3 regions of the Porticoccus hydrocarbonoclasticus MCTG13d genome follow, and region 2 is predicted to be linked to each of the others. Evidence: predicted binding sites of a transcription regulator. Region 2 holds the regulator's gene; each other region holds the start of a gene.

Region 1 (10,771 bases), 1.1 Mb from region 2:
GCATACAAACTCGGCTTATTATGACCTGTTGGTTATCTCTGGAACGTTTAATGAAAGTTACCGGTATGGTATTCCCCACAATAGGGATAGCCTCACTGGAATTATCGAATGGTTGACCGCACAGGACTTGATCGGTAAGTACGGCTATATTCGCACTTTGGGTTTCAGTGCGGGGAGCTACCCGGCTCTACTGGCGGCATCTACTTTAAAAGCCGAAATAGCTGTTAGCGTGAGTGGCCGATTCCAAAAAAAACGATACCTGCTCAGAAATCTGGTTAAGTTAATTGCAATCTGGAGAGCAGGGCGCAGGAGCCCCGGTACACGCGTGCTAATAAGCTATGCTGCAGATAACTCCCGTGACCGTAAATACGCGCGAATCATTGCCGCAGTCTCGGGAATCAACAGCGTGGCAGTCGAATTTGCCGATGATAAAATTGGACACTTGATCCTTCAGCGATTGCTGGATCGTGGCGAATTGAAACTGTACTTGTCGCGCACAATTTTTGCCGATAGAAATGATGATCTTATTGTGGCAAAAAGAAAAAATGTGGTGATGAACTTTCCAGGCGGCCAGATACGGTCTCAGTAAGGTGCAATGGACGGCGTACCTAGTAACTGCCATTACTCTCTGTGTAATTCACTCAAATCCTGAACGTTGAAATGATATTACATCGCAGGTACAACTTCCTTAAACTGCTTCAAGTTGATCCCTGGCGTTTTTTTAGAGGAAAGATGTGATGATCCCGGTTTTCGGCTTATGCTTGTGGCCAAGCGGGTCCATGGCTCAAGATGTTGACTTACATCGGTCACTTACATCTCCCCTGGAGCTTGCTAATGCGTGTTTTTGCCAATCCAGTTGGTGCCGGCTCTCTCTGGTTCGACAACCTTGCCACGGCTGATGGAACCCCCGTTGCCTATGATCCCCAGGCGCGTGCCTTTCTGCCGATGCCACCTTTCTGTGCCAATCGGGACAAAATAGGCTGTAACTGGATAGCGCCGAACGAGGGGGCATTCTGCCGGTCCTGTAGCATGACGGCGCTGGCACCTGATCCTTCGATCGCCAATGCCGTCCCCAACTGGGCGCAAACCGAGGCGGCCAAGCGGTGGGTGCTGGATAATCTGGGGCGCTGGCATTGGTTTCGTCCCGAAGATCCGGGGGCGCGGCCCGTATTTCATTTGCTCGCTGAGGGCCCCACCCCTGTTGCGATGGGGCACGTTGAAGGTGTGGTGACCATCAGTGTGGCAGAGGTGGACCCCGTACTACTTACCACCCGTCGTGAAGCGCTGGAAGAGCCTTATCGGACCATGATCGGCCACATGCGTCACGAGATTGCCCACATGCTCTGGTGGCGGCTGAGTCTTCGCGAGGATTTTCTCGATGCATTCCGGAACATGTTTGGCGATGAGCGGGTGGACTATGTCGGGGCGCTTCAATACCACTACGAGAATGGCCCGCCACCGAACTGGAGGCAACACTACCTGACCAGTTACGCCTCCACACACCCCCATGAAGACTGGGCAGAAACGGTGGCACACCTGCTACATCTGACGGATATTGCCGACAGCTTTGTGGCCACCAGTCTGTCATCGCCGCAGATACCTCACGCTGGCTGGGACCCGTATTCGGAGCCCGATGCCGAGCGGCTGATCCAGATCGCGGCAGCGCTTACTGTGGGCATCAACCACGTTAATCGTTCCATGGGCCTATCGGATATTTATCCGTTTGTGTTGTCGGATCATGCCCGTTACAAGCTGGCATTTGTTCATAACTGGTTGCGACGGGGTGCCCAGGGCCTTTGATCGCAACGATCGCGAGGGAAGGTTGTAGCGACATCCGGTTTCACCAACCTGCTCGGCGTGTGTTTGTTCAAAGGTTGCCAGTATTAACCTAACCTGCGGACTTTCCGAGTGCCTGGTCGATGTCTGTCATCAGGTCGTCAACGTGTTCGATACCAATTGACAGACGAACCATGTCGGCGCTGACACCGGCCGCTTTCAGCTCGTCGTCATTCAACTGACGGTGGGTGGTTGATGCCGGGATGGCGGCGCAGCTTTTTGCATCGCCGATGTTCACCAACCGCAGTATCAGCGACAGGGCATCGTAGAAGCGGGCCCCGGCTTCGCGGCCACCCTCGATGCCAAAGCTGAGAATCCCCGAAGCTTTACCATGCATGTACTTTTGTGCCAGTGCATGGTCTTTATGGTTAGGCAAACCCGCATAGTTGACCCAACTGACTCGAGGGTGCTTCTGCAGGTATTCGGCTATTTTCTGGGTGTTTTCGCACACGCGCTCGATCCGTAGTGCCAGAGTTTCAAGCCCCTGTAGCAGGTTCCAGGCGGCCTGAGCCGACAGAACCGCACCCATATTCCGAAGGGGTACAACCCGGGCCCGGGTAATGAAGGCGGCTTCCCCTACATCGCGGGTGTAGCTGACACCGTGGTAAGACACATCCGGCTCATTCAGCAGTGCAAAGCGCTTAGGCTGGTCAGCCCAGGGGAAAGTGCCAGAATCAACGATTACACCACCCATCGTGGTGCCGTGCCCACCCATGTATTTGGTGGCTGAGTGCACGACAATATCGGCACCCTGTTCAATCGGTCGCCACAGGAAGGGGGTGGCTACAGTGTTATCGACGACCAGTGGAATACCTGCAGCGTGAGCGATGTCAGCCAGTCGTCTTATATTCACAACACTGCCCGAAGGGTTGCCGATTGATTCGCAGAAAAGCGCCTTGGTTCGCCCATCGATCAGGGCTTCGATACCCGCAAAATCGTCTTTATCGGCAAAACGGGTTTCAATGCCCTGGCGGGGCAGGGTATGGGCGAGCAGGTTGTAAGTGCCACCGTATAGTTCGCTGATCGAGACAAGGTTGTCACCCGCTTCGGCGATTGTCTGAATGGCGTAGGTGATAGCCGCCATGCCAGAGGCGACTGCCAGAGCTCCGATGCCACCCTCGAGCGCTGCGACTCTCTGTTCGAGGACGGCACAGGTCGGGTTCATCATGCGTGAGTAGATGTTGCCGGCGACTTTAAGGTCAAATAAATCTGCACCGTGTTGCGCATTGTCGAAGGAGAAAGAAGTTGTTTGATGAATGGGTACAGCAACCGCGTGTTGGTTGTCGGCCTCGTAGCCGTGGTGCAGGGCAATGGTTTCGGGTTTCATGGGCGAGTCCTTTTTCGTCGAATGAATGCATGTTACCTCGGGCAGGCAGGATGACAAGCGAACACAGGGAGCAATAAACGGAATCGTTCATTATTGTAGTGCCAGGGCCCGTGAGTAATGTCGTGTGGAATGTCCTCGGTATTCCCGGGTTGAGGGTGTGTTAGATGGCCACAGCCGTTAGAGGCCGCGAATGTTATCGTCCAGTAATATCGGTTTTGGCCTCGCTGCTGGGGATGGCATTACGATAGATCTATGGCATTGGTCATATCGGTTTTGAAAGTACGCTGATCCTGGTTGTCTACGCTATTGCGATGGGCATCGTTGTGGTGAGTGGCTGAGCTTAGATGGGGGTTTCTATACTTGTATGAGAAGCATGAGGACATGATGGTAACCATGAACAATTCCGATAACTTCACGATTCGCAAGGCGATGCAGGCCGACGTGCCTGTACTTGTCGACTTCCTTGCGAAACTGGCACTGCATGTTGCGGGGGAGCCGCCTCATACGCTTAAGAAAGCGGAGCGAAGTCGACTTATGGCGACGCTGCGCTCATCCCTCTCGGATCCGAATAAGCGGCTCGTTGTGGCAGAAACGGACGATGGCAGATTGGTGGGGATGGGTTATTTATATGTGTGGCGCAATCAGGGTATTTGGGAGCAGTCCGGAGACATTGAATTCAAGTCCGGGATTATTGATGATGTTTGGGTAGAGCCAGATTTTCGCAAGCTTGGTATTTTTAGTGCCATACTGAAAGAGTTGCTGGCATTCGCGGAAAGTCATGCCATTAATGAGCTGATTCTCGAATACGCCGCTTCCAATAAAGAGGCGGCAGTGACTTGGAGCAAGCTTGGGTTTAAACCCACGGGAATCCGTGCTGCAGCCTTCACAAAAGATGTGCATGAAGCCCTGGCAAAACGACGATGACTTCGCCACTGGTAAACAGGCGGTTTCGAACAGTCAGAGGGGAGTTGAGTGATAGGTGATCGCAAGGTAAATGTTTTTTTTGACGAGGTAATGTTGGGTCACGACCCACAAGTCGATCTTCCTTTTGTTCCCAGTCGAGTAGAGAAACATGTCAGGACTATCTTGCAGGGGCTAGATTTCAAGTGGAGCTATCCCGAACACCCCGGACGGCTGACTGCCATCAGGAGATACCTTGATGAAAACCCTATTCCGGGCATCCACTTCACGTCAGGTCCCACTGCCACCTACGAACAGTTAAGCCGTGTGCACACGACCTCCTACCTTGATCATATATTCTCACTGGCAGGGGAAAGCGCCTGGCTGGACAGAGACACCACCGCCGTTTCACCCGGCAGCATCGAAGCCGCCACTGCGGCGGCCGGCAATGCCATCGCCGCAGTGGAAAGCGTGATCAACAAGGAATCACAAAGTGCCTTCGCTCTGGTGCGACCTCCGGGCCACCACGCCGAGCCAGTACGAGCCAGGGGTTTCTGTCTGTTGAATAATGTTGCGGTGGCGGCGGCCCATGCCCAGGCCAAGCTCGGTTGCGAGCGCATTCTGATCATTGACTGGGATGCACACCACGGCAATGGCACCCAGGATATATTCTGGGCGGATCCCGATGTGCTGTTCTTCGATACCCATTGTGCTGCGCCATTTTATCCGGGTTCCGGTCATCTCGATGAAGTGGGTGCCGGGCTCGGTGAAGGCTATACGATCAATGTGCCGCTTCCGGAAACCACCGGCGATATTGCTGTCGAGAAAGCCTTTCGTGAAATCCTGTGTCCGGCCGCCGAGCGGTTTAAACCCGATCTGGTGCTGGTCTCCGCCGGCTTTGATCCGCACCATAACGATATGGCCATGAACCTGACCTATAACGGTTTCAAGGTCCTCACGCGTATCGTTCAGGATATTGCTGACCGGCACTGTGATGGCAGGCTCGTGTTTGTGCTGGAAGGCGGCTACAACCTGACATCGCTTTCACACGGCGTTCACGCAGTGCTGGAGGTGCTGGCGGGAGGTGATGCACCAGAAATTCTGGAGTGTGGTGTGAAGGAAGTGATGGACGCGGCGGAATTCCATCGCACGGCGTTTATTGATGATGATTAAAAGCCGCGCTTGAATAAGCGAGTATAGGGACAGCCTTTCAGGTTTAAATTTTTCAAGATTTTCTGCTTCTTCAATTTGTAGCACTTTGAAGAAAGTTGTGTCTGACCCCAGTTCATTCAGGTTATTAGGGGCAGTTAAAGAGAGCGGTCAGCTGTGATCCGTGGCAGAGACCGCTTCTTGAAGTCCCCTGAGTTGCGTTATCTATAATTCTTCCAGTGGCCCAAAAAATTCATAACGAATTCGGTCGAGAGGAATTTTCAGTTCATTGAGCGCACGATAACAGGCCTGCATAAACGGTTTTGGTCCGAGGAAGTACACGTCGATTTCACGATCAGCGGGTATCAGTTCCGCCAGACGCGCGCGATCAAAAAATCCGCTGTGCTGGTCTTTGTCCTGGGGCAGGGGGTCGCTGTAACAGTAGTAGCTGTGGAGGTTTTCGTAGGTTTGGCCCATCTCCTCGATAAGATCCCGAAACGCGTGGCATTCGCTATTCAGGGCGCCATGCAGAAAATGCACCTGGCGACCACTGTCCAGTGCAGGTTGCAGCATGCTGACGGTGGGTGTTATACCGACGCCGCCACTCAGTAATACCAGTGGACGCTGGGCATCGTTGAGGACGAAGTCGCCACAGGGCGCGGTCAGTTTAATCTGATCGTTGACGCTGAGCTGATCGTGCAGGTAGTTGGAGACCAGCCCGCCCGGTTCGCGCTTTACACTGATCCGGTAATACGGCTTGCCGGGGCTGTTCGATAGCGAGTAGTTGCGACGGACAGTCTGTCCGTCAATGTCGAGTATCAGCGTGATGTACTGGCCGGGCTGGAAGTCGGCAATGGGCTTGCCGTCGACCGGGGTAAAGTAAAATGATGTGATCACGTCGCTTTCACGAATTTTCTTCGTTAGCACGAAACCGCGTTCACCACGCCAGCCACCGGGTTTCTCCTGGTTGGCCCGATAAACCTGCTCTTCGGCGTTAATCAGAATTTCTGCCAATTGGCCATAGGCTTCACCCCAGGCTGAGAGCACCTCTTCGGTGGCCGCATCGCCCAGTGTCTCCTTGATGGCGGCCAGTAGGCATTCGCCGACAATGGGGTAATGTTCCGGCAGAATATTCAGCGAGACGTGTTTTTGCACTATGAGTCCGACGGCATCGCCGAGAACTTCCAGGCGATCCAGATTACTGGCATAGGCAACCACGGCGTTGGCCAGTGCCCGTGGCTGTGTGCCCGTTGCCTGGTGTGCCCGGTTGAAATAGTCCTTGACCGCCGGGTAGCGCTCGAACATCAACGGGTAAAAAACCTCGGTGATCTGATTAACGTGCGCGCCCACGGTGGGCAGGGTGGTATCAATAATGTCTCTGGATTTTTGTGAAAGCATAGCGTACTCCGTTCTCTGGTATGAGCGCTGTTCAAATATAGAAAACTGCTCAGGTACAAGAGGTAACGCATTTATTATGCCAATATGTAACTCGATGAATATTATGAAAATAATTTTTATGATGTTAAAGTGACATCACTTATAAAGATGTCAAAAAGACAATATTGGTGTATTTATGACAGCACATGATGTGCCTGAGGTCATGCTTGAGATCCTTGCGGATCTATGCCGGGAAATGTCACCGGAACAGCGCTATGCCCGCTTGCTGACGGCGCTGAAACAGGTTTTTCCCTGCGATGCTGCCGCTCTGTTGAAACTGCAGGGCTCCAGCCTGCAACCCATGGCAGTGAAGGGGCTCAGCGACGATGCCCTGGGGCGTATCTTCGTGGTGGATGAGCAGCCCAGGCTGGCGAAAATTTTATTGAGTCGTGAGCCGGTGCGGTTTCTGGCGGATTCGGAGTTGTCCGATCCCTATGATGGGCTTATTGATGGCACCAGTGACAGTCTGCATGTGCATGATTGTCTCGGTGTGTCTCTCTACATCGATGACATTCCCTGGGGGGTTTTGACCCTGGATGCTTTGCAGCCCGGCGTATTCGACGATATTGATACGCTGGCATTGCGCACGTTCATTCGTCTCACTGAGGCAACCATCAGGATTATTAATCTGATTGGTGGCCTACAGGCTCGCGCCGAGCGGGAGCATCTTGTGGCGCAGGCTGTGGTAGCCGATCAGGGCCAATCACAGCTGATTGGTGACAGCAAAGCAATGAAACTGCTTTACCAGGATATTGATGTGGTCGCGCGATCTGATCTGGCGGTGCTGATCACCGGAGAAACCGGTGTGGGCAAAGAGTTGGTGGCCCGTCATCTTCACCTCAGTTCGGCGCGTGCTGATTTCCCGCTGGTATATGTGAATTGTGCTGCACTCCCGGAAAACCTGGTGGAGAGTGAGCTGTTTGGCCACACTCAGGGAGCTTTTTCCGGTGCGTCGCAGGCCCGTGCCGGTAAGTTTGAGTTGGCCCATGGCGGTACATTGTTTCTTGATGAGGTGGGTGAGTTGCCACTGGCTGTTCAGCCAAAGCTTTTGCGCGCTCTGCAAAGTGGCGAAATACAGCGTCCGGGTAGCGATGCCGTGCACCGGGTGGATGTAAGAATTATTGCTGCCACCAATCGCGATCTGAGTCGTGAGGTGGCGACCGGTCATTTTCGCGCGGATCTGTATCACCGTTTGGGTGTGTACCCCATCCAGGTCCCCGCATTGCGTGAACGTCATCGCGATGTGCTGGTGCTGGCCGGGCACTTTCTCGAACTGAACCGGCGTCGTCTTGGCCTGCGGGGTATAAGGCTGGACAGCAGCGCGCGGGAAGCCCTGCTGCATTATGACTGGCCGGGAAATGTCCGGGAGCTGGAGCATCTGATCAGCCGGGCTGTGCTGCGGGCGCGGGCGCGTTTTCCACAGGAGGTAGGCTCGCGTAAATTGCTCAGTATCGGCCTGCAGGTGCTGGATCTGTCGGCACCCGAAACCTGCTCAAGTCCTGCTGACGATCTCGCACTGACACCCTCTGATGCCGTCAGCCCGCCGAGCTTGCGGGATGCCACTGCGAATTTCCAGCGGCGCCTGGTCAGTGATACATTGCACCGCTGTGATGGTAACCAGTCCCGGGCTGCGCGGGAGTTGGGGCTGGATCGTGGTAATTTCAGCCGCCTGATTAAACGGTTGGGAGTAAACGGCCAGCGGCTTTAGTGATAAGCTCTGGTTCAGCCGAAGACAACATCGCCAATGACCTACCAGGGAAGCATCATGATGAAATGGGCCATTCTGTTCCTCGTTGTAGTATTTACACCTTACAGTGCGCTGGCCAACGATATTTGCGATTGCGAAGGATCCAAAAAACCGGGCGGACCCTGCTATGCGGGAAAAGGTGGCCCCGCTTATGCCGGTCCCGGCGGGCCTGCCAATGCGGGCATCGGTGGGCCCTGTTACACCGGCAAAGGCGGTGCTCGCTATGAGGGACTGGGCGGTCCAGCTTACAAAGGTTACGGTGGCGCCAGGTATGATGGTCTCGGTGGACCGGCCTATAAAGGTGTGGGTGGTGCCTGCTATGCGGGCAAGGGCGGTCCGTGTAATCCTGCGAACAAGGGTGGCGAGCACTGCCCGGCAGTCTGTGAGGACTAGCGGCTGAGCACCTGCGATCTTTTGGTGTTATGACGTGAAACTTAAGCAATATCAGGTCGATGCGTTTACCGACCGAATTTTTGGCGGCAACCCCGCTGCGGTGGTGCCACTGGCTTCATGGCTGGACGACAGCCTGCTGCAGGCCATTGCAGAGGAGAACAACCTCTCCGAAACGGCTTTTTTTGTCCCTTCCCACAATGGCTTTTCGCTGCGCTGGTTTACTCCGCTGGCTGAAGTCGAGTTGTGTGGTCATGCCACATTGGCGGCAGCCCACGTGATTTTTGTGCACAGTGACTACCGGCAAAACCGGATCACGTTTGCCACGCGCAGTGGTGAGCTGACAGTTGAGCGATCGGGTGATTGGTTGCAAATGGATTTTCCGGCCTGCGTACCAAAACCCTGTGAACTACCTGATTTGCTCTACCAGGCCCTGGGACAAAAACCGGTTCAGTTGTTGGCAGCTGATGACTATCTGGCGGTGTTCGATAACGAAGCAGTGATTCGTGCTGTCAAACCCGACCAGGTGCTACTCAGCAAGGTGGGTTTGCGCGGTGTTATCATCACTGCGCCCGGTGATACCGTTGATTTTGTCAGCCGTTTCTTTGCGCCCAAATTGGGTATACCGGAGGATCCGGTGACAGGCTCTGCATACTGTGCGCTGGCACCTTTCTGGGCCGAGAGGTTTCGCAAGTCCTCACTGACGGCGAAACAGCTGTCTCGCCGTGGCGGTGATATCCGCTGCGAGGTGCGTGGTGACAGGGTGATGCTAACGGGTTCAGCCGTCACTTTTATGGAAGCAGAAATCCATCTCTAGCAAGCCACGATGCAGCGCAATTTTCGATACATTTTGGTCTGACTTTTTTCTGGCTTAGAATCGGTTGCGATAGCGAATGTAATCTCGGGCTGTGCGACGGGGCGCCTCCAGCATGGGTAGATGACCAATGTTGGCCATCATTCGAACTTCGCTATTCGGCAGCAGGGATTGCAGAGCAGCCGCCCCGGCAGGGTGCAGAATCTGATCCTCGTTTCCCCAGACAATCAGTGTCGGCGTGTCGATGGTTTTAAACTGTGTTTCCAGCATGGGTGATGCAGTGACTTGCCGCATGATTTCGCTGTGCAAATCGAAATCGGCAACGCTGCGCCGGGCCAGTGTGCTTCTTATGGAGTAGGGCAGAAAAGGCGGTTTATGTGTGGTCATTTGCATGAGTTTTTTGAAATCACCCGCCGAGTGCAACAGCATGGGGAGCTCACCAGTGGCGAGATAGTGTTTCAGCAGGTCTGACTCGTAGGCGGGCTCGGTACCGGCAGCATTCAGTAGCCACAGGCTGGCAACCCGTTCGGGCTGTTCGGCGGCAAATTGACAGGCAATGAAGCCGCCCATGGAGTTACCCCCCAGATGAACCCGCTTGAGACCGAGTACATTCAGAAATTCGCACAGGTTCTTCACCTGATCGGTGACCTGATAGCTGGCCTCCGGGTCCCGACTGGCGTCACCAAAGCCTGGCAGGTCCGGGATGATCAGGTGATAATGGGGGGTGAGAAAGCGTGCGATACGGGTGAAATTGTCCTTGTCTCCGCCAAAGCCGTGAATCAGTACCAACGGCTCACCGCAACCTCCTTCCAGATAGGGCATGGTGGCACCCGGAATAGTGGCTATTTTGCTGTCGAGGCATGAACGCCAGCGTTCCAGGCCAATACCAGCTTTTGCCGCCTGACGGGGGAATACCCGGTTCAACATGACCCAGGCAATGACCAGGGCAAAGATCGCGAGCAGAAAGGCAAATACCGGGTTCATTGACAAATCACCTCAACGGGTTTGTGGGGATGGGCTGTATTCATCTGGCAGTAAACTCCAGTAATTGGTCGTTAATCGGTTCGCTGAGCAACATGGTCCGGTCAGTTTCAAGGCTATGTGAGACTCGCCATGGAGCATGTCTGCCCTGGCGTGGGAGATGATCCATACCCCGTTGTATATAGCCCGA
Region 2 (10,771 bases):
CATGACAGCCATGTCATCTCTGCTGTGGGGGGCAATTTGTTGTTTGATGACATCGCGCAGCTGGTGCAGAGTCATGGTGCTGGTATCAATTCTGCGATCTGCAATTGAGGCAATCGGGTCCAGCAGGGTGGTTTCGAGTTCTATGGCTTCGTGGATATCCACCCGGTCATTGGTGAGGGGGTGCTTGCGACGTGTTTCACTGAAACGCTGGATAATGACGGAATTTCTGGCATCGAGAAAAAGCACTTCATAATTGATGCCCGAATATTTCAGCTCCGCAAGAATTTTTGGTAGTTGGTCAAGGTCTTCGCCCAGGTTGCGGACATCGATTCCCACCGCAATTTTTTCCAGCCAGTGTTGGCTCTTGGCGTTGATGGCTTTCTGAAAAAGACCGGGAAGCAAACTGGCGGGAAGATTGTCAATACAGGTAAAACCGACATCTTCGAGAACGTTCAGTGCGGTACTCTTGCCAGATCCGGAACGCCCACTTACCACCACCAGTCGCATTAGTCTTTCACCTCAGTCACCATCATTGCCGGTTGCTATCCGGAAGAGATCTTGATCACTGCTGGCCTGCCGCAATGCATTGCGAACCGTTTCGTCCTGAAGTAATTCGGCAATGGAAGAGAGGACCTGCAGGTGTTCGTCGTTTTGCTCCTCGGGTACGATTAGTGCAAAGATCAGATCTACCGGCTCTCCATCAATGGCATCGAAATCGACGGCATCAGCCAGTTTGACAAGTGCCCCGGTAATTTTTTCACAGCCTGCCAAACGACAGTGGGGGATGGCAACACCTTCTCCTATCCCGGTGCTGCCCAATCGCTCTCTTGCCAGCAGGCTCTGGTAAAGGTCGTCTGCGTTAACCCCTTCCATGCGTTCTGTCAGGAAGACGGAAAGGTTTTCCAGTACCCTTTTTTTGCTACCGCCCTCGGCGCTGGCAACGGTGTTTTCAGGGGTGAGTACATCAATCAGTTTCATGAGTGTTATCTACCGCGGTTCTTTTCCTTGTGCTTGATCAACTGTCGGTCCAGCTTGTCGGTCAGCATGTCGATAGCGGCATAAAGATCTTCATGCTCGGAATCGGCAAAGAATTCACCGCCGCTGACATGGACTGTTGCTTCAGCTTTCTGGATCAATTTGTCAACTGAGAGAATCACATTCGTGCTGGTGATGCCGTCGTGGTGACGCTCCAGTTTGGATAATTTGGTAGTGACATAGTCTTTGATCGGATCAGTGATATCGAGATGATGTCCGCTGATGTTCAATTGCATGCGGTTCTCCTTAATGGGTGTTAGGTGTTGGGGTTGTAGCGTTTTCTTTCGCTGGAAGAGGGGATACCCATCCCCTCGCGGTATTTGGCAACAGTGCGTCGGGCAACCTGAATACCCATCTCCTGAAGCAGTGCTGTCAGTTTGTTGTCACTGAGGGGCTTGCCCGGATTTTCAGCGCTTACCATTTTTTTCAGCATAGCGCGAATGGCAGTTGATGAACACTCCCCGCCAGCGTCGGTCGAGACGTGGCTGGAGAAGAAATACTTGAGTTCAAAAACACCCTGCGGTGTGTCGATGTACTTTTGGGTGGTCACCCTCGAAATAGTGGATTCGTGCAGTTCCAGTCGTTCGGCAATATCTGCCAGCACCATGGGCTTCATCGCCACGGGTCCCTGTTCCAGAAAGCCCTGTTGTAATTCAATGATGCAGCTGGTGACGCGCATCAGGGTGTCATTGCGGCTTTCCATGCTGCGCAGAAACCATTTGGCCTCCTGGAGGTGATTCTTGAGGAAGGTGTTGTCCTGACTGGAATCGGCTCTGCGAATCAACTGGGCGTACTGTTGATTGATACTCAGGCGAGGGGTGATGTCCTCATTGAGGGAAACTTTCCAGTGATTATCGACTTTGGTGACCCGAACATCGGGTACCACGTACTCGATATCATCGTTTCGAATGGCGTCACCGGGGTTGGGAGACAACGTCTGGATTAGCAGGATGGCACCCTCGAGTATCTCGTGGGACAGACCGGTGATTTTTTCCATTTGTCGAAAATTGCGCTGTCCAACCAGTTCCAGGTGGTCGGTGACGAGCTGGATGGCCTCGTTAATCAGCGGTGTATCCGGAGAGAACTGGTTCAGCTGGATCAGAAGACATTCGGCGAGGCTGGTGGCTGCAACACCAGGTGGGTCAAACTGCTGAATGCGGTGCACTACAGCGAGCACTTCATCCAGCTCAATTTCGTCGTCCAGCGCGGCCCAGATTTCTTCAACCGGTGCCGTCAGCATGCCCCGGCTATCAATTGAATCGATGATTATTTCACCGATCAGGTAATCCTTGGGAGACATCGGCGTCAGATTAAGTTGCCAGATCAGGTGGTCCTGAAGCGACTCTGTGACGTTGTGAACGCTGTCAAAGTCCCGTGTGTCCGCACCGGTGTTTCTAATGGTGGTACTGGGTTGGTAAATATCGTCCCAATTAGCGTCGACTGGCAGGTCAGTGGGTATTTTACTGTCCCATTCACTGCTGTTGAGATCACGGGTTGCACTGTCGATATCTTCATTTTTCCCGGTGGCCGTTTCTGCGGCCAGGTTCTCGGATTCTTCGGCAAGCTCAAGCAGTGGGTTATCGTAGAGGTTCTGCTGGATTTCCTGGTGCAAGTCGAGAGAGGATAATTGCAACAGGCGGATGGCCTGCTGTAGCTGAGGGGTCATCGTCAGCTGCTGGCCGATTTTCAGTTGCAAGCTGGCTTTCATGTTATGACTGCGTATAGAGAGTTGTTACGAAAATGTTCACACGGAAAGTGTAGTCTGCCTCCGGGGGGAGAGACAAGCAAAATGTGTGCCGCTTTGCACAATCGCTGCGCGGTGGTACGTCCCATCAAAGCATAAAGTCTTCGCCGAGATAGATATCCCGTACCTGCTGGTTGGCGACAATATCGGTGGCCTGTCCCTCGGCAATAACCTGTCCTTCACCAACGATATAAGCATGTTCGCAGATATCGAGTGTCTCGCGTACGTTGTGGTCTGTGATCAGGACACCAATACCTATATCGCGTAAATGACGGATGATCTGTTTGATATCGTTGACTGAAATCGGGTCGACCCCGGCAAAGGGTTCGTCCAGAAGAATAAAGGCTGGCTCAATGGCCAGTGCGCGAGCAATTTCCACTCTGCGACGCTCTCCTCCCGAGAGACTCATGCCAAGGGTGTTGCGGATATGGCTGATATGGAACTCCTGGAGCAGCTGTTCCAGCTTTTTCGCTCGCTGTTGTTTGTCGAGATCTTTTCTGGTTTCCAGGATCGCCAGAATATTATTCTCCACGGTCATCTTGCGAAAAATGGAGGCCTCTTGCGGGAGATAGCCAAGCCCTTTTCGAGCCCTGCCGTGCATGGACAGAGAAGTGATGTCTTCATTATCGATATGAACAGAACCGCCATCTTGATGAACCAGCCCGACAATCATGTAAAAGCAGGTGGTTTTGCCAGCACCGTTAGGCCCGAGCAATCCCACGATCGCACCGCTTTCGACGGTGAGGGAGACATCGCGAATCACCGGCCTTCTTTTATAGCTTTTGATCAGGTTTGACGCTTTAAGGATAGCCATTTAGTTTGCATCCTTTTGCTTGTTGGGTGGAATGACCATTTGGATTCGCTGGCGGGGATTGTCGCCACTGCTCGCCTTGACTACCTCTGCCTTCAGGTCATAGTTGATTTTTTCACCGGTGATAACGGTGCCATTTTGCTCAACGCTGGCATTTTTCAGTAGATCAATACGGTCGCTGGCCAGATGGTATTCAATAGTGTCACCCTTGGCGTACATCATGTTGTCGTTGGGGTTCGGTTGTTGTTGGTAGCGGGCAGGCTTTCCCACGCAGACAATTCGAACGACCTGGTTGTTTGCCGTGTAGACGGTGACCTTGTCCGCGTGGATTTTGATGGTTCCCTGGGTAATAACGACAGCGCCTTCGTAGATCGTTGTGCCGGTTTTCTCGTATCGTTCGGCTCTGTCCGATTCAATATTGATAGGCTGTTGTGCGTCGCTGGGTAGCGCCAGACTGGAGGAATGACATGCTGCCAGTAGCAGCAGAATGAATAAATTATGGCGCACGGTGAATCCCCTTTACTTTTGATAGCAGTTTGAATATCTCATCATTAAGATCTGCCCACATGCCTGTGCCAGTGGTCTCTCCCCGAGGTGTTTTAATGGTCACAGGAAGGCCGGTTTCGGCAATATTGGTCTCAGGGAATATGGTTAATTTGCTGGTGAGAAATTCATTCTTGCCGCCTTTTTTAACAGATTGCCACGCATAGACCTCACCGGACAGGACAGCCCGCTCACCCCCGTTGTAGATAGTGCCTTTCTGGGAGGTTACATGCCATGGGGGTGCCTGTTCCGAACCCTCGTTCGGCTCACTGTAAGACACCATGCCGGGGTTCTCCAGTTCCAGTCGGTTGCCGCGATTAAAGTGGCGTGCCTCCGTGGCTGTGAGGGTGTAAGCCCGGTTGCCATCCCTGTCAAAATTTACCGTATCAATATTGTTCATATAACTGTCTGCTTTAGGTAATTCTTCTGCATCGGCGCTTGGCTTGTTCAGAAATACCTCTGGTGGTGACAGCCAGAACAACAGGAAAATCCCTGTTGAGGCGAGCAGCATGGCAGTCATCAAAATATTGCGCATAAGTCTAGAGGTAGTCCGTAAAGGTGGATTCCAGTTTATCCTGAGCCTGCAAAAGCAGCTCGGCCAGTTCCCGGACAGCACCGGCTCCACCGCAGGTGGTGGTCTGCCAGAGTGCGTGTTCAGCAATAATTGGCCGGGCATTTGCCACGGCGGCCCCCAGCCCCACTCGTCTGATGACAGCCAGGTCGGGAAGATCGTCGCCGAGAAAGGCAATTTCATTCATCTGGTAAGGGTGAGTAACCAGCAAGTCTTCCAGAGCGGTCAGCTTGTCCTCTCTTCCCTGTACGACAAGGTCGATACCCAGTTCTTCGGCCCGTCTTGCCACCAGTGCTGAAGATCGGCCGGTGATAATGCCGACTTTGATACCGTTGCGCTGTAACAGTTTGATCCCGAGACCGTCCTGTATATTGAACGATTTCAGTTCCTCTCCATTGTTGCCGTAGTAGAGGCGGCCATCGGTCAGGACTCCGTCTACATCCAGTAGCAATAACCGGATTTGACGAGCTCTGCTGGTGATTTTCAGGTTCGGGGCTGACATGGTTACATGACTCCCGCGCGCAGGATGTCGTGCATATGGAGAACCCCAATCGGATGGTGGTTGGCGTCTTCAATAACAAGTGCCGTAATTTTATTGTCTTCCATGATTTTTAATGCCTCAGCCGCGAGCAGTTCCCGATGAACGGCCTTACAGCTGCCCTTGATTAATTGACGGACCGTGCTCTGATTGATATTGATATCGTTATCGACGGCCCGGCGCAGATCGCCGTCGGTAAATACCCCGACCAATTCTCCCTGGCGGTTAACCACTGTCGTCATGCCAAACCCTTTGGCGGTCATTTCCACGAGGGCTTTTTTCAGTAGCGCGTCCTCGAACACCCGGGGCAGCTCGTCGCCACTGTGCATGATGGTTTCCACCTTGAGTAGCAGTTTTCGACCGAGCGCACCGCCCGGGTGGGAAAAAGCGAAGTCCTCGGCGGTAAAACCCCGTGCCTCCAGCAGAGCAATTGCCAGGGCATCACCCATGACCAGCGTTGCCGTAGTGCTGGTGGTAGGTGCCAATCCCAGAGGGCAGGCCTCACTGGGAACCCGGACATCCAGGTGCGCCTCTGAAGCCTGAGCCAGAATCGAATCCGGGTTGCCGGTCATACTGATCAGCGGAAGGCCCATACGCTTAATGAGTGGTAGCAGGGTAATGATTTCGGCGGTGGTTCCGGAATTGGATAATGCCAGCACCAGATCAACCCGTGTGATCATGCCAAGGTCGCCATGGCTGGCTTCCCCAGGATGAACGAAAAAAGCGGGGGTTCCCGTGCTCGCCAGACTGGCGGCAATCTTCCTGCCGATATGTCCCGATTTTCCCATGCCGGTAACAATGACGCGACCTGTACACTGCATGATCAGCTCACAGGCACGGTCAAAAGCTGCATCAATCCGCTCTTCGAGCAGGGTGACGGCTTCGGCTTCAAGACGGATGGTGCGGCGTGCGGCTTCGGCAAAATTACTGGTGGTCATTGGCTACCCAAAATATTTTGCCAAGTATACCGGCAACGAAGTAATGCTGTAAGTACTGGCAGTGATCAGGGGGAGGCCATCAGTGCCGCCATGTACCGGGTCTCCAATTGCCTGGCTCTCAAGGATTTCGAAAATAGCGGGGCAATGGTATAGTGCATGCCTTTTCAAACCAGCTAATTGGGCACTTGGCTGCGTTGTTGATGTCAAATGGCTGTGGCCGAACAAGGGTCAGCTGTTCAGCCAGTAGGTCCGAATAACTTGAGGAAAATTGCCATGTACAAAAGGTTGATAAAAACATTGCTTCCCGCACTCGTTGTTCTTTTGTCGGGTCATGCAATTGCTACCCAGGCTGCGGATGATGCCGTTACCTCATCGGAACAAAGTCCCCATGAATTAATTGAGACCGTGACCGACGACCTGTTGCAGATGATTGACGAACACCGCGAGACCTTTGACGATGATCCCCAGGCTTTCTTTGATTCGCTGGATTGTCTGCTGACCCGGGTGATTGATTTCAAGTGGATTGCCAGCAATGTTATGGGTACCTATCGTGCTGAGGCTACCGATGAACAGCGTGAGATGTTCGTCAAAACCTTTCATCGCGATCTGATTGAAACCTATGGTCGTGGTCTGATTTCCTATGGCGATGAAACCATTGTGGTGTTGCCGCCCAAGGAAGATCTTGAAGGTAAGCGCCGGGTTACCGTGGTTCAGGAAATTCGTGGCAAGGATGGGGTCTTTCCGCTCTATTACTCTATGGCGCTCAATCGTGAAGGCGCGTGGAAAATCACCAACGTTGTGATCAACGGGATCAACCTGGGTAAAACGTTCCGCAACCAGTTTGCCCAGAGAGCCGAAAAGTATGATGGCAATATCGATCAGGTCATAGCTAATTGGTCCGCTCCTTCAGATGTCATTAAAAGTGAGGGGTAACCCATGACCCCCGATGATGTTCAGGTGCTCCTGCAAAATGCCTTGGCCGATTGTGATATCACCGTGAGTGGCGCTGGTAGCCACTTTGATATCCAGGTCGTTGGCGAATTATTTTCCGGACTCCGCCCGGTACAGCGGCAACAAAAAATCTATGCCGTGCTTCAGCAACACATAGCCGAAGGTGCTATTCACGCGGTAAATATCAAAACCTATACGCCGGATGAAGTTAGCAAATAAGCCCGCGCCGGTTTCCTTCACCAATTTCAGCTCAAACTGGCCACTGCCTTGCTGAATCACAAGGGTTTTGAATGGACAAGTTGTTGATTTCCGGAGGCGGCCCACTGTTCGGGGAAATCCGTATCTCCGGTGCCAAAAATTCCGCACTGCCGATCATGGCGGCCACGCTCCTGGCCGATGGGCCGGTGATGATTTCCAATGTGCCCCACCTGCATGACATAACCACCATGTTCGAGCTGCTCGGATGCCTCGGTGTCAGTGTGGTGTTGAATGAAAAGATGCAGGTGGAAGTTGATGCCACAACTTTGCACAGTCATGTGGCACCCTATGACTTGGTCAAGACCATGCGTGCTTCCATTCTTGTTCTGGGCCCAATGCTCACGAAGTTTGGTGTTGCCAATGTCTCATTTCCCGGTGGATGTGCAATCGGCAGTCGACCGGTAGATCTGCATCTGCGCGGGCTGGAAATGATGGGTGCCGAGATAGATATTGACGGTGGCTACATCAATGCCCGCTGTAATGGACGCCTCAAGGGTGCCCATATTTTGATGGACACGGTCTCCGTGGGTGCAACGGAAAACCTCATGATGGCCGCGGCGCTTGCCGATGGCCAGACCATTATTGAAAATGCCGCTCGTGAACCCGAAGTGGTAGACCTGGCTAACTGTATTAATGCGTTGGGTGGCCAGGTGACGGGTATGGGTACCACAACCCTGACCATCGATGGGGTCGACACCCTGCATCGGGGCAGTTACCGGATTATGCCCGATCGTATTGAGACGGGAACTTATCTGGCGGCGGCGGCAGCGACCCGCGGACGGGTCAAGTTGAAGGATACCGATCCGCATATTCTCGAGGCAGTGTTGATCAAGCTGGAGGAAGCCGGTGCGAAGATAAGCGTCGGCAAGGATTGGATAGCACTGGATATGGAAGGGCGCAGACCGAAATCGGTCAACTTCAAGACAGCGCCCTATCCGGCGTTCCCAACGGATATGCAGGCGCAGCTGACAACCGTTAATGCGGTTGCCGATGGGGTAGGCGCGATTACCGAGACGATCTTTGAGAACCGTCTGGTTCAGACCCATGAGCTGAATCGAATGGGGGCCAAAATTACCCTGGAAGGAAATACCGCCATCGTTACCGGGGTTGAGCGGCTCAAAGCGGCGCCGGTCATGGCTTCAGATCTGAGGGCCTCGGCCAGTCTGGTGATTGCCGGACTGGTGGCTGATGGTGAAACCATTGTCGATCGTATTTACCATATAGATCGAGGGTATGAATGTATTGAGGAAAAGCTGCAGCAGCTTGGTGCCAATATCCGCAGGATTCCGGGTCGTTAGTCCCGGTCGAGCGTTTTCCTCAAGTAACCAGTTGCATAAACAATGTGAGTGCCATGCAAATTACCATTGCCCTGACCAAGGGACGTATTCTGGAAGAAACCCTGCCTTTACTGGCGGAAGTCGGTATTGCACCTCTGGAAGACATCAGTGCCAGCCGCAAGCTTCTGTTTGATACCAGTAGATCCGATGTGCGATTACTGGTATTGCGCGGTTCGGATGTTCCAACTTATGTGCAGTTTGGGGCAGCGGATTTGGGTGTGTCGGGAAAAGACACCCTCCTGGAGCATGGCGGTGACGGGCTCTATGAGCCGCTGGACTTGGGAATCGCCCGCTGTCGTATGATGACTGCGGCAGTGGCTGGGGTAGCGGCTGGCTCAGGGCGTATCCGGGTCGCTACCAAATACGTTAATGTGGCCCGCCGTTTTTATGCCGAACAGGGTCGTCAAGCGGATATCATAAAACTCTACGGTGCCATGGAGCTGGCTCCGATCATGGCCCTGGCGGATGAGATTGTCGATATTGTGGATACCGGCAATACGCTTCGGGCCAATGGCCTGGAGGCCCGGGAGTTTATTGCTGACATCAGTTCCCGGCTAATTGTGAACAAGGCCGCCATGAAGATGAAGCACCGATTGCTGCAAGATATCGTAGACCGTCTGACGGAAGCGGTGAAGAAGGTCCGATGACGATGCAAAGTGAACCCATCAGTATCCTGCAGTTGTCTACCGCAGATAGCTGTTTCGACGACCGGCTGACTGAATTGCTGGCGTGGGAGAATGTATCAGATCAAAAGGTTGAGCAGATCGTTGGTGATATTCTGGCGGCTGTGCGCCAGCGCGGTGATCAGGCTTTGATTGAATTTACCAATCGCTTTGACGCCCGGGATGTCGGTGATGTCCGGGAGCTCGAAATTCCTCCCGACGTTGTTTCCGAAGCATTGGCCGGTCTCCCCGCAGCTGAGCGCGATGCACTGGATTTGGCGGCGGAACGAATTCGCCGTTATCACCAGCACCAGAAGCAGGCCTCCTGGCACTACCGGGAAGAGGACGGCACCCTGTTGGGGCAGCAGATCACCGCACTGGACCGGGTGGGCATTTATGTGCCCGGGGGCAAAGCCAGCTATCCGTCGTCGGTTCTGATGAATGCTCTGCCCGCCCGGGTGGCCGGCGTTAACGAGATTATCATGGTGGTGCCCGCGCCGGGTGGTGAACTGAATCCGCTGGTGCTCGCTGCGGCAGCGATTGCCGGAGTTGATCGCCTGTTTACACTGGGCGGCGCTCAGGCCATTGGTGCATTGGCCTATGGTACGGAAACCGTGCCTCGGGTGGACAAGATTGTAGGGCCGGGCAATATCTTTGTTGCCACGGCCAAGCGAGCTGTGTTCGGAGCCGTGGGTCTGGACATGGTGGCGGGGCCCTCGGAAATTCTGGTGGTTTGCGATGGTCAGACAAACCCGGACTGGATCGCTATGGATCTGTTTTCCCAGGCTGAACACGACGAAGAAGCTCAGGCCATCCTGATCAGTCCGGATATGGATTTCCTTGAACAGGTAAAAACCAGTATTGGCAAGTTGCTGCCCACCATGGAGCGGGCATCGATTATTCGTGCGTCACTCGAGAGGCGCGGTGCCCTGATCGCGGTAGCGGACATGACGGATGCACTGGCGTTGATTAACCGCATTGCTCCCGAGCATCTAGAGCTATCTGTGGCGAGCCCCGAAGACTGGTTGCCGGGTATTCGGCATGCAGGAGCTATCTTTATGGGTCGTTATACCGCAGAGGCGGTGGGTGATTATTGTGCCGGTCCCAACCATGTCCTGCCGACCTCCATGACAGCCCGTTTTTCCTCGCCGCTGGGTGTTTATGATTTTCAAAAGCGCAGTTCACTGATTATGTGTTCCGCCGAAGGTGCTTCGACATTGGGGAAAACTGCGTCGGTGCTGGCCCGGGGGGAAAGCCTGACAGCCCACGCCCGCTCTGCCGAATATCGTATCAAGTCATGATGGTAACCCCGTGAGTAGCCCTTTCTGGAGTGATATTGTTGCAAGGCTGGATCCCTATGTACCCGGGGAGCAGCCTAAGCTG
Region 3 (10,771 bases), 570 kb from region 2:
GAGGCTGTCAATGTGACCTTGGCAGACACCGAGACTGTCGCCACTGGTGCAATTGCAACAGAGATCGATTCAGATTTTGCAGCCTTTATCGCAGCCAGTTCAGGGGCATACAGCATCACCTCCGGCACCTTGGCCGGTGGTGACCTGGTTCTTTCCAAAGCGGATGGTACTGCCATTACCTTTGATACCAGCACCAGCACATTAGGGGGTGTGGCTGCCAGTGTGACTGAGTCCGAGACTACCGGTGGCACCCCGGCGGTGACAGCGGTTGCTCCCGATTATACATTGTCGGTTGATGGTACTGCCCTGGATCTTTCTGCAGTGGGCGCAGACGGGACAATTACAGCCACTGAAATTGCGGGATTGATTAACGGACTCGCTGGTTACACGGCCTCTGCACCTACGGCCACAACCCTGGATATCACCAAGGACGATGGCAGCAATATTGTTCTGGCTGAAGGTGGCACAGAAGGTGCGGCTGAAGGTCTGGCCGCCACTGGCGATACCTATCGCGGTCTTGTCAGCAGCATTACTTCAGCTGACGGGGATCTGGTTATCGGCGGGGCTACACCTGCTAATGCCGGGTTGACTGCGGGCACCACTACTGCAGACACGCTGGTGGGAACGACTCTGGCGAATACGGATATCTCCAGTGTCGCTGGTGCAAATGCTGCCATCCAGTCGGTGGATAGTGCTCTGACAGCGATTAACAGCTCGCGAGCCTCTCTGGGTGCGATCCAGAACCGCTTTGAATCGGTCATTGCCAGTATACAAACGACCTCCGAAAACCTGAGTGCTTCCAGGTCGCGGATTCAGGATGCCGATTTTGCCTCAGAAACTGCAGCGTTGACCCGTGCTCAAATTCTGCAGCAGGCGGGTACGGCAATGCTGGCTCAGGCTAACGCACTGCCACAGAATGTTTTGGCCCTGTTGCAGTAATGATCTTTTCAATCTGAAAAGATCAAACAGGTAGAGGGGTGGCTATGCCACCCCTTTCTGCCCGGCCATAGCACCTTATATTGATGGAGTGCCGCCATGCCAGAATCTATAACTATTCCCGGACCTGCCCTGAAAGCTATTGCCAACAGCCAACCTGTCAAAGCGATGGAATTGACTGTAGACCGGCAAGAATTGCCCGTCGGCGGCAATGTTTCTCCGGAGAAAAGCGATGAACAAAACAGAGAGTCGTCCACTGTAGAGCTTGCGGCAGCGGTAAGTCATATATCTGATTATGTGCAACAGATTTCCCGTGATCTGCAATTCAAGGTAGATGAGACAACCGGTAGTACGGTTGTCACCGTAATCGATAGTGAATCCAAGGAAATTATCCGCCAGATCCCCCGGGAAGAAGCCGTTGCACTTGCCCATTATCTGGCGGAAATCGGTGCCGGAAACAGTAAGGGATTGTTTGTCAGGGGCGAGGGTTAATTTTTTCTTTTATTGAGTCTGGTTGGCACCCTGTTTGCTTGTTTATCTGCGGGTTTAACTTTTAAAGGCGTGCGTATGAACCGGACATTCAGTTTAACCGTGGTAGGAAGTGTCAGATGTTAACGGCGACGGGAATAGGGTCGGGACTGGACATTGAGTCGCTGGTTACCCAGTTGATTTCAGCCGAACGCTCACCGGTAGAAACCAGACTGGTGGCCCGTGAGTCCGCTCTAACCGCAGAACTGTCGGGTTTTGGCAGCCTCAAAAGTGCTCTCTCTACATTCCAGGACAGTATTTCCAGCCTGAATAAACTCTCCAGCTTTGGCCAGCGCACAACGACCTCCAGTAATACGGATGCGGTTGTGGCGTCTGCGAACAGTACTGCAGCTTCGGGCAGTTATAGCCTGTCTGTCAGTCAGCTGGCATCGTCACACTCACTGGCCAGTACCGGTTATGCCAGTACTTCAGACCTGGTCGGCACGGGAACACTGACCATTCGTTTTGGCAGCACCGACTATACCTCTCCGGACCCCGGTCCCGAGAGTTACGATGGCTTTACGGTCAACCCTGAAAAGGGCACGGCGACGATAACCATCGATTCCGAGAACAACACTTTGACTGGTGTCCGGGATGCAATTAACGGCGCAAAAATCGGCGTTACGGCAGTGATCGTCAACGATGAGTCTGGCTATCGTTTGTTGATTGGATCCGATGATGGCGGCGAGAAAAACAGTCTCGAAATAAGCGTTACTGATACTGGTGATAGTAACGACCTGGATAGTGCTGGCCTGTCTGCATTGTCCTTTAATGGCAGTGCAACCAATCTTGCCCAGACAGTCGCTGCCCGCGACGCCCTGTTCACGGTCAATGGGTTGTCCATACGCAGTAGTGAGAATAGAGCCAGCGGCGTTATTGAGGGGCTGGATATTACCCTCAAAGATGTCACTGGAACTTCCCCGGTGACCGTTACCGTTGCGCAAGACCGCGAGGCGGTCAAGTCCGCCATCCAGAGTTTTGTCAGCGGTTATAACAACTATATTTCTACCGTTAACAGTCTCACCGCCTATGATCCTGAGACCGGTGTTGCCGGGCCACTGCAGGGAGATTTTTCAGCCCGTTCGATTGCCAGTCAGGTGCGTCGGGCCATCACTGATTCCGCCGAGGGTTTTGGTGGTTCCTTCAGCAGCCTGAGTGAGCTGGGTATCACCACCGATGGCGATGGCAAGCTGGCCATTAATAGCAGTCGTTTTGATGCTGCGCTGGAAAATGCTTTTGATGATATCGTCGGAGTTTTTGCCGCAGTAGGCCGGCCATCGGACGGGACCATAAAATATATTACATCGACGGCGGCGACAGCAGTCGCCAGCCATGATATCGATATTACCCAGATGGCGACCCGTGGTCAGCTAACCGCTTCGCCAAGTTTTTTTCCGCTCAACATTGATAGTGAAAATAATAGCCTGGTGCTGAGTGTTAATGGTGTGACATCCAGCGAGATTTTGTTAACCCAGGGCAATTACGCATCGGGCGCTGAACTTGCCGACGAGTTACAGGCAAGGATTAACGGTGACACTGCGCTGGTCAATGCCGGCGCCCTGGTGTCCGTGCAATTCGTCAATGACCATTTTGAAATCACATCCAATAATTATGGGTCTTTCTCGACAATAGAAGTTCTCTCTGTCGATACCAATACTACTGCGCAACTGGGATTTTCAACCGGAGCAGGTGTTGCCGGTATTGATGTGGCGGGCACCATCGGCGGTGTGGCGGCCTCCGGCAGTGGGCAAACACTAAAAGGGGCTGTGGGCAGCAAAGCTGAAGGGCTGCAACTCCTGATTGCAGACGGTTCTACGGGACCACGCGGCGCAGTTGATTTTTCACGTGGCATTGCATACCAGCTGAATACCCTGATTACGTCTTTTCTGGCGACCGATGGCCTACTGGATTCGCGCACAGAGGGGATTCAGTCGCGCATAGAGGGTATTGGTGATCAAAAGGAAGTGCTTGATCGCAAGATGGAAGCTCTGGAAATTCGTTATAGAAACCAATTCAATGCACTGGATTCTCTGCTTGCCCAACTGCAGACGACCAGTGATTTTCTGACGCAGCAGTTGGCCTCCTTGCCGGGCTCCGGTCAGCTGCTCAACAAAAACAACTAGTATCAGTCAAGAGGTAGTCAATGAACTATGCATCAGCGTTAAACCAGTATAAAAGTGTCGGGTTGCAGACCGGAATCGTGGATGCAACGCCTCACCACTTAATCGCCAAGTTACTGGAAGGTGCACTGGACAGGTTGGCTTCGGCAAAGGGTGCAATCAACCGAAATGAGATTGCCCGCAAGGGTGAATTGCTCAGCAGTGTTATTGCCATTGTGGATGGGATGCGTGCCAGCCTGGATTATCAGCGGGGAGGTGAGATCGCCGCAAATCTAGGTTCGCTTTACGATTATATTGAAAGGCGACTTGTGGAAGCAGGTGTTTCGTCGGATACAGCGGTATTGGATGAAGTCAGTGCGCTGTTAAAAGAAGTCAAGGCCGGCTGGGAATCTGTTCCTGCTGAGGCGAGGAGCATGCAATCATGACTGCAGCAGTCGTCCACGAATCTCTTTCCCAGGCTCATCAGTGTCGCCTCCTGGCTGAGGTGTTGACTATTACCAAGCAGATGCTGAGCTGCGCGGAGAACAACGAGTGGTCAGAGGTGACGAAACTGGAACAGCGGCGGCGGGATGGACTCGCCGTCTGTTTCTCACAAACTTCCGGACTGCCGGACTCGGTTCTGGTCGCCGAAGCGGTCGCGGCTCTTTTGCACCTGAATGAAGAGTTGATGTCCCGGTTAAAAGTGGCAAGGGAGCAGGTTATGGTCCAGGGATTGGAATACACGCGGAACCGTAAAGCCATGGGCAGTTACCATGAGGTGGGCAATAATCGTTAATTACACAAAAAGCCTCTCGATCTGTTAGTTCCGTGCCGGAGCACGTCTTTTCCCATACGTTTCGCATTGTCGTCTGAGCTGCTTTTTCCCTCAGTGCCTTAAGATTGATCTATACTCAAAAGGGTTTAAACTCGTGTTTCCCGTTTGGTTCCATGCATTTCAGAGCCGAAATATATAAGAGGATGCCTTTATTTTGGACGTGGACAAATCCGAGGAGTCAGCAAGCGCCCTTTCCTTTACCGACAATATCTCCATTGCCTGGTCAAAAATCGATTATCAGCCCGATGAAGCACACCTTGCGTTGGTCAATGAATCCAACGAATCCTTTCTGCGGGCCGTATCTGCCATCAGCGAATTTTCCAAAGAGACATCAGACAGCAGCAACCCTGCGCTTTCCCAAGAGCTGGCCCGCCTGGATCTGAAGCTAAACCTGCTGTTGGATCTGGTTGGTCAGTTGATATACAGCCAGCTGGATATCCCCGATATTTCCCGGGTGACTGTCTCTTCTGCGCAGGTCGATTGGCAGGATGGGAGTGTTCCCGAGCCCGGTTCAATCGTATTTGTACAGGTTTATATTCAGCGCGGTACACCAAAGCCCCTGTGTTTTTATGGCGAAGTGGTCAGCAGCCCAGATGATTATCGTAGAGGGTGGGCAAGAGTGCGTTACCTGGGGCTCAGTGAGTCGGTCCAGGTGTGGCTGGATAAATTGATTTTCCGACACCACAGGCGCGAGGTTGCCTACAGAAAATCCTCTAGTCCCTAGATTGATTTGCAGCAGTTCATTCGTAAAAACCCTCGTCAAAATATTGACAATGCACGACCCTCCTTTAGAATCGCTTGCGCTTTCCAATAAGACTATTGAATTACTACTTTGGAGTGATGGCTCGATGATAGACCCCCATTCAGTTGGTGCGTTCGATGTAAGCCAGTTCTCCAATCGGACTTTAAATCCTGCAATAACAAAAGTTCACTACTGATGCCAGCCCTTAAAAAACAAGTGCTGGTATTTGACCAAGACCTTGCAGAAGGGCATAAAACAGGGGCACTGGTTCGGTTTCTGGAGTACCCGGTTAAGGTTTTTGATGACAGGCAGAGTCTCAACAACTTTCTGACCGAATCCTCGGGCGATGACCTTTTAGCACTGCTGATTCGGGATAAAACCGGATTTCCCGTGCTGAAGAGTGTGGCTGATAGCCTGAACCAGAAAAACCTTTCCTGCCCCTGCTACCTTGTAAAATGGGAAGCGGAGTCGCTGTCGGTGCCAACCTCCATTTCCCGGCACATTGCGGGGACGATTCCTTTTCCTGCCAGTTACCAGTTGTTGCTTGGTGTCCTTCAGGAAGCTGAATTATTTTCAGCTTCTTCAAAAAATAGCAGGGTTGAGCAATTTGGCCAGCTGTATCGTAATCTGGTGGGAAGCAGTGAAGGGATCAATCAGATACGGGACATGATCAAGCAGGTGGCTGATAGCGAAGCGTCTGTGCTGGTCCTCGGTGAATCCGGTACTGGCAAGGAAGTGGTGGCCCGCAATATCCACTATTACTCGAATCGCCGGGAACAACCCTTTGTGCCGGTAAACTGCGGTGCGATTCCGGCTGATTTACTGGAGTCGGAATTGTTTGGTCATGAAAAAGGCTCTTTTACTGGTGCGATCAGTTCCCGTCAGGGACGTTTCGAAATAGCGGATGGTGGCACGCTGTTCCTGGATGAAATCGGCGATATGCCGATGAATATGCAGGTCAAACTGTTGCGGGTGCTTCAGGAACGAACGTTTGAACGTGTTGGCAGTAATAAGTCACTCACTGCAGATGTCAGAATTATTGCTGCCACACATCAGAATCTTGATCACCTGGTGGCAGAGGGGCGATTCCGTATGGATCTGTACTATCGGCTCAATGTGTTTCCTATCGATATGCCGCCATTGCGGGACAGGAGAGAAGATATCCCGTTATTGATCCGTGAATTGATCAATCGTTTCGATCGGGAAAAACGGGGTTCAGTCCAGTTGAGTGACTGTGCCATTGCGGCCCTTGGTAATTACAGCTGGCCGGGCAATGTCCGCGAGCTCTCCAATCTTATCGAACGACTGATCATTCTGTATCCAAAGAAACTGGTCAAATGGTCAGATTTGCCGGAGAAATTTCGCCCGAACCAGGACTGGATTGCAGAGCAGCAGGAAATCAGTGCCAGTCCACAGACGACTTCAATCAATGTGTCTGTCCCGGACATTGTCTATTTGCCCCCTCAGGGTATTGATTTGAAAGACTATCTGTTCGAACTGGAACGTATGTTGCTGAATCAGGCACTGGAGCAGTCCGGCTGGGTAGTAGCGCGCAGTGCAAAATTACTCAAATTGCAGAGAACGACCCTGGTGGAAAAAATGCGCAAGTTTGGACTCAGCCGCCAGGAAGATCCGACAAACTTTTGACTCTTTTCCTTGAGTGAAGTCTAACTTACTAATAAACAATATATTTTTCTTTAGGCATGATTATTGCTGATCTACCTGAGTGGACACAGGTCCCTCCATTTTAGGCAAGTAGCGCAGGTAACGATCATGAACCAGACAGAAGCCCTGTCAGCCAGTCAGCTTGAACAGGCTTTCAAGGTGTTTAATCAGCTGTCCCATCAGTTGGATACCTCTTACCGCGATCTTGAAGGCAAGGTGACCGGTTTGACCGAAGAGCTTGCCAGAGCGCGTTCAGCCAGGCTGAGCGAATTGGCTGAAAAAGAACGCCTTGCCCATCGTCTCTCTTCCCTGTTGTCCGTTTTGCCGGGCGGTGTCCTCATTCTGGACAGTGGGTACATTATTCGCGATGCCAACCCCGAAGCCCTTGAACTGTTGGGTGAGCCCCTGATTGGCAAATACTGGGAAGCTGTGCTGGCCAGAGCTGCCCCCTCCCAACAGCTGAGCGGTCGTGAGCTGGAGTTGCACAGCGGTAAAAAAATCTCAGTGGTCAGCCGGCTTCTCGATGGCTCCAGCGACCATGTGGTGCTCATCACGGATGTGTCTGAAATCCACCAGTTACAGGAGCAACTGGGCAGGAAGAAGCGTCTCACCGCACTGGGGGAAATGGCTGCCCGCCTCGCCCATCAGATTCGGACCCCCCTCAGTGCCACCACACTTTACCTGGCGCAACTGGCCAGAGCTGACCTGAAAGCAGAGCAGCGGCAGAAAATAGTGGACAAAGTTAACGAGCGTCTTGGTCATATGGGTAATCTGCTCCACAGCATGCTCAGTTTTGTGCGCGGCGAAACGCCTGTGACCGAAACTATTTTGCTCAATCAGGTGTTGCAGCAATTTGAAGAGACGGTTCGCCCCACCCTTGAACAACACCATGCTGTGATGTCGATACCCTATGTCGATAACAGTCTGGAATTGGTTGGTGATCTGGACGAACTGGTCGGGGTGCTGGGAAATCTGGCGATGAATGCCATTGAAGCTGCGAAAGGCCCTGTGGTTATTGATTTGTGGGTGGGGGCCCTCAATCCCGATTGGCTGCAGATCCGTTTTCGCGATGACGGCCCGGGTATTCCGGAAGAATTGCTGGAACGCATCTTTGATCCCTTTTTTACTACCAGAGCACAGGGTACCGGGTTGGGGCTGGCCGTAGTGGCAATGGCCGTCAGTAAGCATGGTGGTGAAATTTCTGCCACTAACCGCTCCACGGGTGGGCTCGAATTTGTCATCAATCTACCCATTAGCAAACCGGCTTCGGGTACAGAAGTTATTGTTGATGGGCATAACCAGGGAGACGTCGTCTATGAGTAATTCAACGAGGGTGTTGGTGGTTGAAGACGATGCAGCACTCCGCGATGCCATGTGTGACACTATTCAATACGGTGGTTACCAGGTACTGTCGGCCAGTAATGGTGAAGAAGCCCTGTGGTGTCTGAAAAGGGAAAGGGTCGACCTGATTGTCAGCGATGTACAAATGGATGTGATGGATGGCAATACGCTCCTCAGGGAAGCGAAAGCACTCAGGCCGGAACTGCCTTTTGTGCTCGTTACAGCCTATGGCAGTATTGAGAATGCGGTAAAAGCCATGCAGGAAGGCGCTGCGGATTATCTGTTAAAGCCTTTTGAGGCTGAAGTCCTGCTGGAAATGGTGAGTAGACTGGCTCGTCCGCCGGAAGTCGCTTCAGATGGGATGGTCGCCGAAGACCCCAAAACCCGACAGTTGTGTGAGCTCGCCAGACGGGTTGCCGCCACCCAGGCGACGGTACTTATCAGTGGTGAGTCGGGTACCGGTAAAGAGGTGATTGCGCGTTACATTCACCGTCATTCTCCTCGCGCAGAGAAGCCTTTTCTCGCGATTAACTGTGCCGCCATTCCAGAGACAATGCTGGAGTCCATGTTGTTCGGCTACGAAAAAGGTGCCTACACCGGTGCACATCAATCCCGTGCCGGCAAGTTCGAACAGGCCAATGGCGGGACGTTGTTGCTGGACGAAGTTTCCGAGATGGATTTGGGGCTGCAGGCCAAATTATTGCGGGTGCTGCAGGAAAAGGAAGTGGAGCGATTGGGTGGCAATACACTCATATCACTGGATGTCAGGGTGCTGGCAACGACCAACCGCAATCTCCGCGAAGAGGTCGCTTCAGGACGCTTTCGGGAGGATCTCTTTTACCGTCTGAATGTTTTTCCCATCCATCTGCTGCCGTTGCGCAAGCGGCCGGGCGATATTTTGCGGCTCGCCAAAACGATGTTGCGGCGCTATAGCCCGGACCAGCCGATCAGTTTTACGGCCAGCGCCGAACAGCGGTTGCTGAAGCATCGCTGGAACGGCAATGTCCGTGAGCTGGAAAACTGTGTGCAACGGGCCGCCATCATGGCCAGTGGTTGCCAGATTGCCGAGGCAGATATCTGCTTTGAGGATGTGCTTCCAGAGGACCTGTGCCAGAAGGCAGCAGGCAGCAACAGTGCACAATTATTGGACGGCGATCTCAAGGCACGGGAAAAGCAGTTGATAGTTGATGCGCTTAACGCCGTCAATGGGTGTCGCAAGGATGCAGCAGAGCGGCTTGGGATCAGTCCCCGGACGTTGAGGTACAAGCTGGCCAGACTGAAAGAGCAGGGCGTGGCTATTCCGGCCACCGGTTAATACACCGTCGGAGAAACTGTTTATGAGTGAGATGGAGATAAACCAGGTATTGGCCCAAATGCGGTTAATGGCTGCTGCTGCGGGCAAAGGGCCGAGCGAGGGCCCGGCTGAGGGTGGAGAAAAGGTTGATTTCGGCGCTTTGATGAAGGACTCGATCGATCAGGTCAATGCTGCCCAGAAGCAGGCGCGCCAGTTGTCGGATGCCTTTGAAGCGGGCAGCCCGGATGTGGCACTGCCTGAAGTGATGGTGGCTCTGCAAAAGGCAAGCCTGTCATTTCAGGCAGTTAATCAGGTCAGGAACAAACTTCTGAATGCTTATCAGGAAGTGATGAACATGCAGGTGTGAATTCCTTTTTTCATACTAACGCAACCAACGTGAATTAAAGATTATGGCATTGAATACTTCCACCTTGCTCAGTCGCTTCAATAGTCTCAGCAGTCAACCGGTCACCCGTCAGCTGGGTCTGCTGCTCGGCCTGGCGGCCAGTATTGCCCTGGGAATCGGCTTGGTACAGTGGTCCATGGCGCCGGATTATGTGGCGTTGTTTGGCGAGATGACGCCTTCCTCGACCAATGAAGTGGTTCGTTCTCTCGAGGAGAATGGTACCCGTTACAAGGTGGATCACCGGACTGGGCTGGTCAGTGTGCCCGCTGAAAAACTTCATGAAATCAGGCTCAAACTGGCCAGTGACGGATTGCCTAAAAGCGATGGCAGCGGTTTCGATATGCTCTACAAAGAACAGAAAATAGGCGTTAGCGGTTTTATTGAAAAAGCCCGCTACGACCGTGCTCTGGAGCAGGAGCTTGCCCGGTCCATCGCCTCATTGGACAGTGTCAGGTCAGCGCGGATACACCTGGCACTGCCCAAACAGTCAGCTTTCGTGCGCAAGCGTGACAAGCCCGCAGCATCGGTGTTACTGAGCCTTTACCCCGGGCGTGAATTGACCGAGCGGCAGCTGGCCGGGGTGGTGCATCTGGTGGCTTCCAGTGTGCCGGGCCTGGAGGCCGAACAGGTGTCAGTGGTCGATAACCAGGGCAAGCTACTCTCGGCCCAGGGCAGGGAGGAGGGTTTCGCCCAGACGTCGGAGCAGTTCCGGTTTACACAGCAGCTGGAACAAAGCTATGTGGATCGAATTACAGAGATTCTGTCACCCATTCTAGGGGTTGGCGCAGTGAGAGCACAGGTGGTGGCAGACGTGGATTTCACCAGGGTGGAAAAGACCAGTGAAAGCTATGCCCCCGAAACCAGTATTCGCAGTGAACAGCTGGTTGAGGAAAATTCCCGGGGTGAGTTTGTCGGTGGTGTCCCC

Evidence for each region. The regulator sigma-54, encoded in region 2, starts transcription at its own class of promoters, with help from an activator protein. The targets are predictions, from matches to a motif close to TGGCACANNNNTTGCNNT.
Region 1: a site for sigma-54 is predicted at 6,675-6,692, ahead of hmpA (NO-inducible flavohemoprotein). Genes of this name have one in related genera too.
Region 3: a site for sigma-54 is predicted at 1,452-1,469, ahead of fliD (flagellar filament capping protein FliD). Genes of this name have one in related genera too.

Annotation. Positions count from the first base shown of each region.
Region 1 covers NZ_JQMM01000001.1:2,015,879-2,026,649, reverse strand. Annotated here, with positions in the region: gene U740_RS09645 (AMP-binding protein) at 1-589, shown strand, start outside; gene U740_RS09640 (zinc-binding metallopeptidase family protein) at 835-1,800, shown strand; gene U740_RS09635 (O-acetylhomoserine aminocarboxypropyltransferase/cysteine synthase family protein) at 1,889-3,163, opposite strand; gene U740_RS09630 (GNAT family N-acetyltransferase) at 3,557-4,087, shown strand; gene U740_RS09625 (histone deacetylase family protein) at 4,136-5,236, shown strand; gene hmpA (NO-inducible flavohemoprotein) at 5,438-6,610, opposite strand; gene norR (nitric oxide reductase transcriptional regulator NorR) at 6,786-8,357, shown strand; gene U740_RS09610 (hypothetical protein) at 8,415-8,789, shown strand; gene U740_RS09605 (PhzF family phenazine biosynthesis protein) at 8,824-9,603, shown strand; gene U740_RS09600 (alpha/beta fold hydrolase) at 9,658-10,584, opposite strand; gene U740_RS09595 (flavin-containing monooxygenase) at 10,625-10,771, opposite strand, start outside.
Region 2 covers NZ_JQMM01000001.1:884,579-895,349, forward strand. Annotated here, with positions in the region: gene rapZ (RNase adapter RapZ) at 1-507, opposite strand, end outside; gene ptsN (PTS IIA-like nitrogen regulatory protein PtsN) at 520-978, opposite strand; gene hpf (ribosome hibernation-promoting factor, HPF/YfiA family) at 984-1,271, opposite strand; gene U740_RS04260 (RNA polymerase factor sigma-54) at 1,292-2,743, opposite strand; gene lptB (LPS export ABC transporter ATP-binding protein) at 2,868-3,593, opposite strand; gene lptA (lipopolysaccharide transport periplasmic protein LptA) at 3,594-4,097, opposite strand; gene lptC (LPS export ABC transporter periplasmic protein LptC) at 4,087-4,668, opposite strand; gene U740_RS04280 (KdsC family phosphatase) at 4,673-5,206, opposite strand; gene U740_RS04285 (KpsF/GutQ family sugar-phosphate isomerase) at 5,209-6,180, opposite strand; gene U740_RS04290 (MlaC/ttg2D family ABC transporter substrate-binding protein) at 6,454-7,113, shown strand; gene U740_RS04295 (BolA family protein) at 7,117-7,350, shown strand; gene murA (UDP-N-acetylglucosamine 1-carboxyvinyltransferase) at 7,422-8,687, shown strand; gene hisG (ATP phosphoribosyltransferase) at 8,741-9,373, shown strand; gene hisD (histidinol dehydrogenase) at 9,376-10,689, shown strand; gene hisC (histidinol-phosphate transaminase) at 10,700-10,771, shown strand, end outside.
Region 3 covers NZ_JQMM01000001.1:1,453,187-1,463,957, forward strand. Annotated here, with positions in the region: gene U740_RS06920 (flagellin N-terminal helical domain-containing protein) at 1-939, shown strand, start outside; gene U740_RS11840 (flagellar protein FlaG) at 1,036-1,428, shown strand; gene fliD (flagellar filament capping protein FliD) at 1,545-3,587, shown strand; gene fliS (flagellar export chaperone FliS) at 3,608-4,009, shown strand; gene U740_RS06940 (flagellar protein FliT) at 4,006-4,359, shown strand; gene U740_RS06945 (PilZ domain-containing protein) at 4,559-5,122, shown strand; gene U740_RS06950 (sigma-54 interaction domain-containing protein) at 5,336-6,787, shown strand; gene U740_RS06955 (sensor histidine kinase) at 6,914-8,128, shown strand; gene U740_RS06960 (sigma-54-dependent transcriptional regulator) at 8,121-9,461, shown strand; gene fliE (flagellar hook-basal body complex protein FliE) at 9,484-9,807, shown strand; gene fliF (flagellar basal-body MS-ring/collar protein FliF) at 9,851-10,771, shown strand, end outside.